DNA from 2 places in the Nonomuraea salmonea genome. Region 1 is predicted to be linked to the other one. Evidence: riboswitches for the same ligand, from Rfam matches in the RefSeq annotation. Region 1 holds a riboswitch; the other holds the start of a gene.
What was found. Region 1 has a riboswitch for glycine ahead of gcvT (glycine cleavage system aminomethyltransferase GcvT). Riboswitches for the same ligand answer to the same signal wherever they lie in the genome.

Region 1 (6,609 bases):
GACATCGTGGGGCGGATCCGGCGCGAGGTCCGCGACGACGAGTGCCCCGCCGTGGTCCGCCTGCACGTACGGCGTCAGGTCAGCACTCGATCACGTTGACCGCGAGGCCGCCGCGCGAGGTCTCCTTGTACTTGTCGAGCATGTCGCGGCCGGTGTCGCGCATGGTCTTGATGGCCCGGTCGAGCGAGACGAAGTGCTTGCCGTCGCCGCGCAGCGCGATCCTGGCCGCGGTGATCGCCTTGTTGGAGGCCACCGCGTTGCGCTCGATGCACGGGATCTGCACCAGGCCGCCGATCGGGTCGCAGGTCAGCCCCAGGTTGTGCTCGATGCCGATCTCGGCGGCGTTCTCCACCTGCTCGGGCGTGCCGCCCAGCGCCTCGGTGAGCCCCGCAGAGGCCATCGAGCAGGCCGAGCCCACCTCGCCCTGGCAGCCCACCTCGGCGCCGGAGATCGAGGCGTTCTCCTTGAACAGCACCCCGACCGCGCCCGCCGTCAGCAGGAACCTGATGACGCCGTCGTCGTCGGCGTGCGGGACGAACCGGGTGTAGTAGGTCAGCACGGCCGGGATGATGCCGGCGGCGCCGTTGGTCGGGGCGGTGACGATCCGGCCGCCCGCCGCGTTCTCCTCGTTGACGGCCAGCGCGAACAGCGTCACCCAGTCCATCGCCTGCAACGGGTCCTTCTCCGGCGGCTCGGACTGCAGGCGGCGGTGCAGCTGGTTGGCGCGGCGCTTGACCTTGAGGCCGCCGGGCAGCACGCCCTCCTTGGCGATGCCGCGCGTGACGCACTCGGACATCACCCGCCACAGGTTCATCAGGCCGCCCCTGATCTCCTCCTCGGTGCGGCCGAACGCCTTCTCGTTCTCCAGCATCAGCGCGGAGATCGACAGGCCGGTGGCGGAGCAGTGCTTGAGCAGCTCCTCGGCGGTGGTGAACGGGTAGGGCAGGACGGTGTCGTCGGGCTTGATGCGGTCGGCGCCGGTGGCCTGCTCGTCCACCACGAAGCCGCCGCCGACGGAGAAGTAGACCTTTTCCCGCAGCCGCTCGCCCGAGGCGTCCCAGGCGGTGAAGCGCATGCCGTTGGGGTGCTCGGGCAGCGAGATCTTACGCTCGAAGACGAGGTGCTCGCCGACGACGAACGGGATCTCATGAGTGCCGAAGAGCGGGACCGTGCCCGACTCGCGCATGGCGGCGATGCGGGCGTCCACGGTGTCGACGTCGACCAGCTCCGGCTTTTCGCCCGACAGGCCCAGCAGGACGGCCTTGTCACTGCCGTGGCCCTTGCCGGTCAGGCCGAGCGAGCCGTACAGGATGACCTCCACGCGGGACACCTGGTCGAGCATTCCGTCCTGGTGCAGGCCGCGGGCGAACTTGTGAGCGGCGGCCATCGGGCCGCCCGTGTGGGAGCTCGACGGGCCGATGCCGATCTTGAAGAGGTCGAAGACGCTGATCGCCATTGATGTGCGCCCTTCATGAAGGGCCGGGGCCCGGCTCGGCGGGCCCCGGCGGGTGGGTCAGGAGTCGCCCGCGGTCAGGGCGGTGTACTCCTCAGGCGAGAGCAGCTCCTCGGGGTCGCCCTCCACACGGACCTTGAACATCCAGCCCTCGCCGTACGGGTCGCTGTTGGCCAGGCTCGGGTCGTCCACGACCGCCTGGTTCACCTCGACGACCTCACCGCCGACCGGCGTGTAGATCTCGTTCACCGACTTGGTCGACTCCACCTCGCCGACGGAGTCACCCGGCTCGACGTTGCTGCCGACCTCGGGGAGCTGCACGTAGACGACGTCACCAAGGGAGTCGGCGGCGAAGGCCGTGATGCCGACGGTCACGGTGACGCTGTCCTCGACACCGCGCACCCACTCGTGCTCCTTGGTGTAGCTCAGGTCGTCAGGGATGTTGCTCACTTGTTCCTCCTGTAAAAGGGCAGCTCAACCAGGTCCACAGGTTCATGGCTGCCCCGGATGTCCACAGCCAGGCCTGAATCGGCGCCGGTGTCCACGTAGGCCATCGCGATGGGCTTGCCCAGGCTCTGGGAAGGCGCACCGCTGGTGACCTCGCCGACGACGGCGCCGTCTCGGGTGACCGGGTAACCGTGGCGCGGCACCCGGCGGCCCCGCGCGACCAGGCCGACGAGCCGGCGCCGCGGCTGGTCGTCCTTGACCGCCTCGAGCGCAGACCGGCCGACGAAGTCACCGGGCTTGTCGAATTTCACCACCCTGCCCAGCCCCGCGTCGAACGGGGTCAGCTCCGCGTCGAGCTCGTTGCCGTACAGCGGCATGCCGGCCTCGAGGCGGAGCGTGTCGCGGCTGGACAGGCCCGCGGGCTTGAGCCCGTACGGCTCGCCGGCCGTCATGAGCGCGCCCCAGAGCGGGACGGCGTCCTCGCCCGCGACGAACAGCTCGAAGCCGTCCTCGCCGGTGTAACCGGTACGGGCGATGAGCGCCTGCCGGCCGTCCACCGTGCCGGGCAGGCCGGCGTAGTACTTGAGCCCGGCCAGGTCGGCGTCGGTGAGCGTGGCCAGGATCTCCTGCGCGCGCGGGCCCTGGACGGCGATCAGCGCGTACCGGTCGGAGCGGTCCTCGACCACCGCGTCGTACGCCTTCGCGCGCTCCTGCAGCTCGCGGGCCACCTTCTCGTAGTTGGAGGCGTTCGCCACGACCATGAACTCCTCGTCACCGAGCCGGTAGACGATGAGGTCGTCGAGCACTCCGCCGCGCTCGTTCACGATCATGGTGTAACGGGCCCGGCCGACGGCCAGCGCCGACAGGTGGCCGACCAGCGCGTAGTCGAGCGCCTCGGCGGCCTGCGGGCCGGTCAGGAAGATCTCGCCCATGTGCGACAGGTCGAACAGACCGGCCGCCTCGCGGACGGCCCGGTGCTCGGCGGACTCGCTGCCGTACCGGAGGGGCATGAGCCAGCCGGCGAAGTCGGTCAGGGTGGCGCCGAGGCTCTCGTGAACGTCTCGGAGCGGTGTCGGTCGGGACATTGGACGCACCTCAGGACAGGAGTGGATGCCAGCATCCTCCCCCTCTGTCATCGGTGCCTGAGAGCTTCGCCCGACTTTTGCCGGACTTTCACCTTCGGCGAGGCCGCGAGGGCCTGCTTTCCAGAGACACCGTAGCCGTGCGGTCCTTTGCCTTGAGAGGTTCGCGGGGAGGGCTTGCTCCTTCAGGGGCCCTGACCGGCTGTCAGGGCACTCTCCCGCACGGTTTCGTCGGTGATGTCCGCCAGCCTAGTGGGGATATGGGGCTGTTGTCGCGTTCGCGGTTCAGCAGGCCGCGACCAGCGTCTCGAAGAGCGCCCGATCCTCCGCCACCTCCGGGTGCCACTGCACCGCCATCGCGAACCCGGCGCCCTCCAGCTCCACCGCCTCGATCGTGCCGTCCGCCGCCGTCGCGGTGACCGACAGGCCGGGCGCGAGCCGGTCCACGCCCTGGTGGTGGTAGTGCGGCACCGGCAGCGGCTCCGGCAGCGGCACCGTGCCCAGCGCCTTCGCCAGGCGCGAGCCGGGGACGGGCGTCACCGGCAGGTCGCCGAAGCGGCCAGGGCCTGGGCAGTGGCCGGTGTGGCCCACGACGTCCGGCAGGTGCTGGTGCAGGCTGCCGCCGAGCGCCACGTTCAGCACCTGGAGCCCCCGGCAGATGCCCAGGTAGGGCAGCCCGGCGTCGAGCGCCGCGCGCAGCAGCGCGAACTCCGCCTCGTCGCGGAACTCCCGCACGTAGCCGGTGCGCTCGTGCGGGGCCGCGGCGTACCTGGCCGGGTCGATGTCACCGCCGCCCGCCAGCACGAGCCCGTCCAGCCGGCCCACGAGCGCGGCGGGCTCACCGGCCGGCGGCAGCACGACCGGCTGCCCGCCGGCCGCCGCCACCTTCTCCACGTACGCGTACGGCAGCAGCGCGGCGGGCGTGTCCCGCCACACCGTGAACGTGGCCTGCTCGACGTAGCAGGTGATGCCGATGACCGGACGCCGCATGGCGTGCCCCCCTCTAGAGCGGCGTGACGTACGCGCCGGAGATGCCGCCGTCCACCAGGAACTCGCTGGCCGTGACGAACGAGGCGTCGTCGCTGGCGAGGAACGCCACCGCCGCCGCGATCTCCGACGCCTCCGCGAAGCGGCCGACCGGCACGTGCACCAGCCGCCGCTGCGCCCGCTCCGGGTCCTTGGCGAACAACTCCTGGAGCAGGGGCGTGTTCACCGGGCCTGGACACAGCGCGTTCACTCTGATGCCCTCCCTGGCGAACTGCACACCCAGCTCACGCGACATCGCCAGCACGCCGCCCTTGGAGGCGGTGTAGGAGATCTGCGAGGTCGCCGACCCCATGACCGCCACGAACGACGCCGTGTTGATGATCGAGCCCTTGCCCTGCCGCCGCATGTACGGGATGACGTGCTTGCAGCAGAGATAGACGCTGGTCAGGTTCACCTCCTGGACGCGGCGCCAGGCCTCGATGCCGGTCTCCAGGATCGAGTCGTCGTCGGGCGGCGAGATGCCGGCGTTGTTGAAGGCGATGTCCACGCTGCCGTACGTCTCGTACGCGGTGGCGAACATGCGGACGACGTCGTCCTCGTTCGTGACGTCGGCCCGTACGAACAGGCCGCCGACCTCGCTCGCGGCCTGCTTGCCCGCCGCCTCGTCGACGTCCGCGCAGACGACCTTGGCGCCCTCCTCGGCGAACCGGCGGGCCGTGGCCAGCCCGATGCCGCCCGCCGCTCCCGTGATGACCGCCACCCGATCCTGCAACCGCTGCATCCCGTGTCACTCCGTTGCGATGAAGACGTTCTTGACCTCGGTGAACGCCGCAAGGGCATCCGCGCCGAGCTCCCTGCCGAGTCCGGACTGCTTGAAGCCGCCGAACGGGGTCCAGTAGCGGACGGAGGAGTGGGAGTTGACCGACAGCGCCCCCGACTCGACGGCCCTGGCCACCCGCAGCGCCCGCCCCACGTCGCGGGTCCAGATGGAGCCGCTCAGCCCGTACGGGGTGTCGTTGGCGATGCGGACGGCGTCGGCCTCGTCCTCGAACCTGGCCACCGACAGGACCGGGCCGAAGATCTCCTCGGTGAACGCCCGGTCGGTGACCTCGGGGGTCAGCACGGTGGGCGGGAACCAGTAGCCCCTGCCCTCGGGGCACGAGCCCTGCACGTAGGGGTCGCCGTCGACGAAGCTCGCGACGCGGGCCAGGTGCTCGGCGCTGATGAGCGGGCCCATCTCGGTGGCATCGTCGCGCGGGTCGCCCACCTTGACGCCCAGCACGGCGGGGGCGAGCAGGGACATGAACTCGTCGTACACGCTCGACTGGACGAGCAGGCGGGAGCGGGCGCAGCAGTCCTGGCCCGAGTTGTCGAACACCGCGTACGGCGCCGTCGCCGCCGCCTTCTCCAGGTCGGCGTCGGCGAAGACGATGTTGGCCGACTTGCCGCCCAGCTCCAGCGTCACCCGCTTGACCTGGCGCGCCGCCTTCGCCGCGATCTCCTTGCCCACCTCGGTCGAGCCGGTGAACACGATCTTCGCCACGCCGGGATGCTCGACCAGGCGGGCGCCCGCGACCTCCCCTGCCCCAGGCAGCACCTGGAGCACCCCCTCGGGGAGGCCCGCCGCCAAGGCCAGCTCGGCCAGCCTCAGCGCCGTCAGCGGGGTCCACTCGGCCGGCTTCACGATCACCGTGTTGCCGGCCGCCAGCGCGGGGGCCACGCCCCACGACATGATCAGCATCGGGAAGTTCCACGGCACGATGACCCCGACCACACCGAGCGGCTCGTGGAAGGTGACGTCCACGCCGCCCGCGACCGGGATCTGCCTGCCGTGCTCGCGCTCGGGCGCGCCCGCGTAGAAGTGCAGCACGTCGCGTACGGCGCCGGCCTCCCAGCGGGCGTTGCCGATCGGGTGCCCGGCGTTGGCCAGCTCAAGCTCGGCCAGCTCCGCGCCGTGCGCGTCCACCAGGTCCGCGAACCTGCGCAGCAGCCTCGCCCGGTCACCCGGCGCGACCGCGCGCCAGCCCGCGTACGCCGTCCTGGCACGCTCCACGGCCCGGTCGACCTCGGCCGCGTCGGCGAGTTCGACGTCGGCCAGCACCTCTTCCGTGGCCGGATTCACGATTTTCATGCGAGCCCGTCACATCCGCTCGAAACCACGGAACATCTCCCAGTCCGTCACCGCCGCGTCGAACGCGGCCAGCTCCACCCGCGCGTTGTTGGCGTAGTGCTCGACCACGTCCTCGCCGAACGCCTCCTTGGCCAGCTTCGACCCCTCGAACACGGCCAGCGCCTCGCGCAACGTCGCCGGCACCCGCTCCGCCCCCGAGGCGTAGGCGTTGCCCGCGTACGGATCCTCCAGCGGCAGTTCGGCGTCGATGCCGTGCAGCCCCGCCGCGATCAGCCCCGCCACCGCCAGGTACGGGTTCACGTCGCCGCCCGGCACGCGGTTCTCCACTCGTAGCGACAGGCCGTGGCCGACCAGGCGCAGCGAGCAGGTGCGGTTGTCCACGCCCCACTTGAGCGCCGTGGGGGCGAAGCTGCCGGGCACGAAACGTTTGTAGGAGTTGATGTTGGGCGCGTACAGCAGGGTCAGCTCCCGCATCGCGGCCAGCTGCCCGGCCACGAAACCGGCGCCCA
Region 2 (6,609 bases), on a different contig from region 1:
CGCCAGGAGCCGCTCAGTCCTCGTACGCCTCCAGCGGCGGGCAGGAGCACACCAGGTTGCGGTCGCCGTAGGCCTGGTCGATGCGGCGCACCGGCACCCAGTACTTGCCCTCGCGCAGCGACGGCACCGGGTAGGCGGCCTCGCTGCGGCTGTAGGGGTGCGGCCACTCGTCGGCGCTGACCGACTCGGCCGTGTGCGGCGCGTTGCGCAGCGGGTTGTCGGTCTTGTCGTAGTGGCCCGAGGCCACCTTGGCGATCTCGCCGCGGATGGCGATCATGGCGTCCACGAACCGGTCGAGCTCGGCGAGGTCCTCGCTCTCAGTGGGCTCGATCATCAGCGTGCCGGCCACGGGGAACGACATGGTCGGCGCGTGGAAACCGTAGTCGATGAGGCGCTTGGCCACGTCGTCCACGGTGACGCCGGTCTCCTTGGTGATCTGCCGCAGGTCGATGATGCACTCGTGCGCGACCAGGCCGCCGCGGCCGGTATAGAGAACCGGGTAGTGCGGGGCCAGCCGGCGGGCGAGGTAGTTGGCCGACAGGATGGCCTGCTGCGTGGCGGCGGTGAGCCCCTCGGCGCCCATCATCCTGACGTACGCGTACGAGATGGGCAGGATGCCGGCCGACCCGTACGGCGCCGCGGAGACGGGCCCGACCGGCGTGCCGCCGCGCAGCGGGTGGCCGGGCAGGTAGGGGGCCAGGTGGGCGCGGACCGCGACGGGCCCGACGCCGGGGCCGCCGCCGCCGTGCGGGATGCAGAAGGTCTTGTGCAGGTTGAGGTGGGACACGTCGGCCCCGAACTCGCCCGGCTTGGCCAGGCCGACGAGGGCGTTGAGGTTGGCGCCGTCGACGTAGACCTGGCCGCCGGCCTCGTGCACCTTGGCGCAGACCTCGGTGATGGACTCCTCGTACACGCCGTGCGTGGACGGGTACGTCACCATGATCGCGGCCAGCGCGTCGCGGTGCTTGCCGATCTTGGCGTCGAGGTCGGTCAGGTCCACGTTGCCGTCGTCGTCGCAGGCCACGACGACGACCCGCATGCCGGCCATGACGGCGCTGGCGGCGTTGGTGCCGTGGGCGGAGGACGGGATGAGGCAGACGTCGCGCTCGCCCTCGCCGTTGGCGCGGTGGTAGGCGCGGATGGCCAGCAGCCCGGCGAACTCGCCCTGGGAGCCGGCGTTCGGCTGGATGGAGACGGCGTCGTAGCCGGTCACCTCGGCCAGCCAGCTCTCCAGCGTGCCGATCAGCTCGCGGTAGCCCTCGGACTGCGCCTCGGGGGCGTAGGGGTGCACGGCCGCGAACTCCGGCCAGGTGATGGGCTCCATCTCGGTGGTCGCGTTCAGCTTCATCGTGCAGGAGCCGAGCGGGATCATCGACCGGTCGAGCGCGATGTCCTTGTCCTGGAGCCTGCGCAGGTAGCGCAGCATCGCGGTCTCGGAGCGGTGCTGGTGGAAGACCGGGTGGGTGAGGTAGTCGCTCTCGCGCAGCAGCGTGCCGGGCAGCGCGTCGGGGGCCTGCTCGGGCTCCATGCCGCCGGTCACGCCGCCGGTCACGCCGCCGGTCACGCCGAACGCGGCGCGTACGGCGGCCAGCTCGCCGGCGCCGGTCTTCTCGTCGCAGGCGACGGAGACGTGGTCGGCGTCCACCTGCCAGAGGTTGACGCCCCGCTCGGCGGCGGCGGCCACGACCTCGGCGGCCCTGCCGGGCACGCGGGCGAGCACGGTGTCGAAGAACTCGCCGTGCACGACCTCGACGCCGGCGCCCTTGAGGCTCTCGGCCAGGGCGGTGGCGTGGCGGTGCACCCGGCGGGCGATGCCGCGCAGGCCCTCGGGGCCGTGGTAGACGGCGTACATGCTCGCGATGACGGCCAGCAGCACCTGGGCGGTGCAGATGTTGCTGGTGGCCTTCTCGCGGCGGATGTGCTGCTCGCGGGTCTGCAGGGCCAGCCGGTACGCGGGGTCGCCGTCGGCGTCCACGGACACGCCGACCAGGCGGCCGGGGAGCTGGCGCTGCAGCCCCTCGCGTACGGACATGTACGCCGCGTGCGGCCCGCCGAACCCGAACGGCACGCCGAAGCGCTGCGAGGACCCGACGGCGATGTCGGCGCCCAGCTCGCCCGGGGCCGTGATCAGCGTCAGGGCCAGCAGGTCGGCGGCGGCCACGACGAGCGCGCCGGCCTCGTGCGCGGCGGCGGCCACGGCGCGGAAGTCGCGCAGCCGCCCGGAGGCGCCCGGGTACTGCACGAGGACGCCGAAGCACTCGGGCAGCTCGCCGTCCAGCGAGTGCTCGACGAGCGTGATGCCGAGCGGCTCCGCCCTGGTGGCGAGCACGGCCTTGGTCTGCGGCAGCGCGTCGGCGTCCACCACGAACACGTCGCTCTTGCTCTTGCCGGCCCGCCGGGCCAGCGTCATGGCCTCGGCCGCGGCGGTGCCCTCGTCCAGCAGGGACGCGCCGGCAACGGGCAGGCCGGTCAGGTCGGAGACGACGGTCTGGAAGTTCAGCAGCGCCTCGAGCCGGCCCTGCGAGATCTCCGGCTGGTACGGCGTGTAGGCGGTGTACCAGCCCGGGTTCTCCAGCAGGTTGCGGCGGATGACGGCGGGGGTGACGGTGTCGTAGTAGCCCAGGCCGATCATGGAGGTGAGCACCTGGTTGCGGCCGGCCAGGGCGCGCAGCTCGGCGATGGCCTCGGCCTCGCCGATGGCGGCGGGCAGCCTGAGCCGGTCCTTGACCCTGATCGACTCGGGCACGGCGACGGCCACGAGGTCGGCGACGGACTCGAAGCCCACGGCCTCGAGCATGCGCTGCTGCTCGGGCTCGGAGGGGCCGATATGCCTGGACGAGAACGGCGGAGCTGACAGATCGGTCATGGGGTGTGCCTCCCGAGGCTTACGGAGACCGGCGCCGGGGCGCGGGCGAGTGCCGGATCTCCCCCTCTGTCAGCGCGGCCCCACGTGGTGTGCCGCGACCTGAGAGCTTCACCCCTGCGCAGGGCTTGCACCGTCGGTGAGGCACGCCTGGCGGGCGCGCCTGCTTTCCAGAGTTGCCTCGCCCGAGCGGTACCGGTTGCCTGAGAGATTCCGGGGAGGGTTGCTCCTTCGGCGCCCCGGACCGGAAGGACCGGGGACTCTCCCGCACGGGGTCGTCAGCCTTGCTGTCCTAGATTACTACGGTAAGCCGGGATTGCCGTGCACCGCACCCGCCGTTCCGGGCGCACTTCGCCGCAGGTCCGGCGGTGAGGGCCGGACCGCGGGTGACGCTCCGTCGCCGCTTCGCGCCGGTGCGTGCCCTGCCCTGGGCAGCGTGCGACCCGGCGCGAACGTGAGAAACGGAATCAGGTCAGCCGATGCGGCGGGCGCGCCGCCTGCGGGCCAGTTCGTCAGCGGGGTGGTCGGCCGGGACGGTGTCCTCGACCGCCGCGCGTTCCCCCGGCAGCTCCGCGAGGGAGCCCTCGACCTCCCGCCAGACCCGGCCGAGCGCGATGCCGAACACGCCCTGCCCGCCCTGGAGAAGATCTATGACCTCGTCCGCCGAGGTGCACTCGTAGACGCTGACGCCGTCGCTCATGAGCGTGATCTGGGCGAGGTCGGCGACCCCGCGGTCACGCAGGTGCTGGACTGCCGTACGGATCTGCTGCAGCGACACCCCGGTGTCGAGGAGCCGCTTGACGACCTTGAGCACCAGGATGTCGCGGAAGCTGTAGAGCCGCTGCGAGCCCGAGCCGTGCGCGGCCCTGATCGTGGGCTCCACCAGGCCCGTGCGCGCCCAGTAGTCGAGCTGCCTGTAGGTGATGCCGGCCGCGGCGCAGGCCGTGGGCCCGCGGTATCCGATGTCGTCCGGCAGCGCCGTCGGCTGCTCGTCGAAGAGCAGGCCCTGCTCCCCGGCACGCTGCCGCGCGCTCTCGCGCCGCACCGGATCTTCCTGGCCGGCCGTCTTTCCCTCGCCGCTGCTGACCGCCACGCGGACCTCCGGCTTTCTCTCATCCCGTGGCCTGATCTGGGGGTTCGTAAAAGGCGGCCACGGGTTTCACTTGCACCGTAGGACCGTGACCATGCTCAGTCAACGATCCGGCTCGGCGCGTCGTGAAGCGTAAATGCACTGAAATACCTACCCCGCCCTGCCGAAGTCCTCGGGAGTGATCGTGTCAAGGAACTCCCTGAACTTCTCCACCTCGTCCTCCTGGTCGTCGGGGATGATCACCCCGGCCTCCTGGACGACCTCTTCGCTGGCGAAGATGCGCGCCCCCGTGCGCAGGGCGAGCGCGATCGAGTCGGACGGCCGCGCGCTCACCTCCACGCCGTTGGAGAAGACCAGGTCGGCGAAGAAGATGCCGTCGCGCAGGGCGACGATGTTGACCGCGCGCAAGCCGACACCCAGGGCGCTCAGCACGTCCCGGAAGAGATCATGGGTGAGCGGCCGCGGCGGCGGCTCCTCCGCCTGGGCCAGGGCGATGGCCGTGGCCTCGGTCATGCCGATCCATATAGGAAGGAACCGCTCCCCGTGTGCCTCCTTGAGCAAGACGATCGGCTGATTTGTGGGCATTTCAACTCGTACGCCCACGACCTCCATCTGCAACACGGGCTGCTCCGTATTCCTGACCGGTCACCCGGCACAGCTCTTCGAACATCGCTTCTGCTGACTGGTTCAATTCAACGTAACACCCAGGGGGCCTGGAATGTGCCCTCGCCTCCCAGCTCGCTCCGGTATCAACGACCCAGGACCGACCGCACCCCCGTGCGCACAAGGGATGCGTGCAGGTCGAGCAGGAGAGTGGACAGTTCGCGGGCCACCTCGTCGGCCTCGCCGATGGCTCCGGGGCGGCGCCGTTTGAGTATCGGGGCGACGGTCTGCTCGACCAGCCCCGCCTCGCGCTCGGCCGCCGCCTTGACCGCCCGCAGATGACGGGCGTGCAGGCCGAACCTGGCCAGGGCGCCCACGGTGCGGGCCACCTTGAGCGCCTCTTCGTCGTAACGCCTGGCCACGGGGACCAGCAGGCCGTAGTCCTCCAGCTCGGTGAGCGTCTCGTCGTCGATGCCCGCCGCCTCGAGCAGCTCGGCCCGGCTGAGCCTGACCTCCTGCGTCTGCTGCACCGCGCGCGGGCGGCCGAAGCTCTCGGCCATCTTGTCCTTGATCACGCGCAGCGGCAGGTAGTGGTCGCGCTGCTCGGTCAGGATGAAGCGCAGCTGCTCGACGTGCAGGTGCGTGAACTTACGGTAGCCGGACGGGCTGCGCTCGGGCTCGATCAGCCCTTCGCCCTCCAAGAACCTGATCTTGGAGATCGTCACATCGGGGAACTCGCCCTGCAGGAGCGCGAGCACTTCCCCGATGCTCATGTGCGAGCGTGCCGCCTGAGAAGTCATACGCCGGAGTTGCCCCGCATCAGGAAGAGAAGGCGGAACTTGCCGATCTGCACCTCGTCTCCCGAGTGCAAAGGAACCTCCTCGATGCGTTCCCGATTGACATAGGTGCCGTTGAGGCTGCCCACGTCGCGCACGGAGAACTGGCCGCCGCGGTGGCGGTAGAACTCGACGTGGCGGCGCGAGACCGTGATGTCGTCGAGGAAGATGTCGCTCTCGGGATGGCGCCCCGTCGTGGTGAGGTCTTTGTCCAGCCGGAAACGGCTCCCCTGATTGGGGCCCCTGGTCACCGTGAGCAACGCCGCGCCGGGCGGGAGCTGCTCGACGATCGCCCGCTCGGCCAGAAGCATGTCACCGGTCTCAGCCTCGTACGCCTCGATTCCCGCTATGGAGATCGTCGAGGTGGTGTCCCCGGCGACCTCGGGTCTGGTCAGCGGCGACCCACAACGGGAACAGAAACGGGCATCCTCGGGGTTGGCGTGCCCGCACTGCGTGCAGTAGACGCTCGGCATCGATCGGCTCGGCCTCCTACCGCGAAGACGCGGCGACGGTGCTCTGGGCGCGCCTCGCTTCGCTTTTTCACGTTTGCGAATGCCGCAACTTACGCTGATCAGCGGCAAAGGTCAAGGCGGGGCGCTGCACTGTGGTTCGGACGCAGATAAAGTTACCGCCGCCCCCGCCCCGTGGTCCATGCCGCCGCGCGTTTCTACATTACGATCTTGCGGCACTCTCTGGGCACGTCATCGGCGAACACTTTCCGATCACTCTGCGTGCGGGCGTCACCCGGCCGCCTGCTCGACGACGCGGGCCCAGCGTTCGAGCAGGGCCTGGGCACCGTCCATGTCGCCCGCCTCGGCCCACAGGTCGGTGACCGGCTCGGCGGCGGCGGGCAGCACCAGCACCCAGCTCCCGTCCTCGCGCGCCACGCGCACGCCGTCGGTGGTGTCGACGCGGTGGCCGTCGGGCTCGGCCTCGGCCGCCTCGATGACCGAGCGCATGACCGCGCCCTTGGCCGCCCACGGGGTGGGCACCGTCCGCCTGAGCAGCCTGACCTCGGGGATGCGCGCGTCGATCTGGCTGAGCGACAGCCGGGTGCGGGCCACCAGCCCGAGCAGCCGCATGAACGCGGCCAGCCCGTCGATGGCCGGGCTGAACTCCGGCACCACGAACCCGCCGCGCCCGTCGGCGGCGAAGATCATGTCGGGCCCCGCGGCGGCGGAGGTGAGCGCGTCGAGCGCGGTGGGGGTCCACCGCAC

Region 2: another riboswitch for glycine. It lies ahead of gcvP (aminomethyl-transferring glycine dehydrogenase); the one in region 1 lies ahead of gcvT (glycine cleavage system aminomethyltransferase GcvT).

The regions. Positions count from the first base shown of each region.
Region 1 covers NZ_JBHMCF010000003.1:165,266-171,874, reverse strand. Annotated here, with positions in the region: gene ACFFR3_RS02005 (hypothetical protein) at 1-99, shown strand, start outside; gene ACFFR3_RS02000 (L-serine ammonia-lyase) at 80-1,456, opposite strand; gene gcvH (glycine cleavage system protein GcvH) at 1,514-1,903, opposite strand; gene gcvT (glycine cleavage system aminomethyltransferase GcvT) at 1,900-2,985, opposite strand; glycine riboswitch at 3,028-3,111, opposite strand; glycine riboswitch at 3,116-3,213, opposite strand; gene ACFFR3_RS01985 (gamma-glutamyl-gamma-aminobutyrate hydrolase family protein) at 3,268-3,972, opposite strand; gene ACFFR3_RS01980 (3-oxoacyl-ACP reductase) at 3,986-4,750, opposite strand; gene ACFFR3_RS01975 (aldehyde dehydrogenase family protein) at 4,757-6,100, opposite strand; gene ACFFR3_RS01970 (glutamine synthetase family protein) at 6,110-6,609, opposite strand, start outside.
Region 2 covers NZ_JBHMCF010000011.1:52,687-59,295, forward strand. Annotated here, with positions in the region: gene gcvP (aminomethyl-transferring glycine dehydrogenase) at 14-2,866, opposite strand; glycine riboswitch at 3,044-3,141, opposite strand; gene ACFFR3_RS10775 (MerR family transcriptional regulator) at 3,336-3,956, opposite strand; gene ACFFR3_RS10780 (bifunctional nuclease family protein) at 4,104-4,574, opposite strand; gene ftsR (transcriptional regulator FtsR) at 4,703-5,329, opposite strand; gene ACFFR3_RS10790 (double zinc ribbon and FHA domain-containing protein) at 5,353-5,865, opposite strand; gene ACFFR3_RS10795 (sugar phosphate nucleotidyltransferase) at 6,133-6,609, opposite strand, start outside.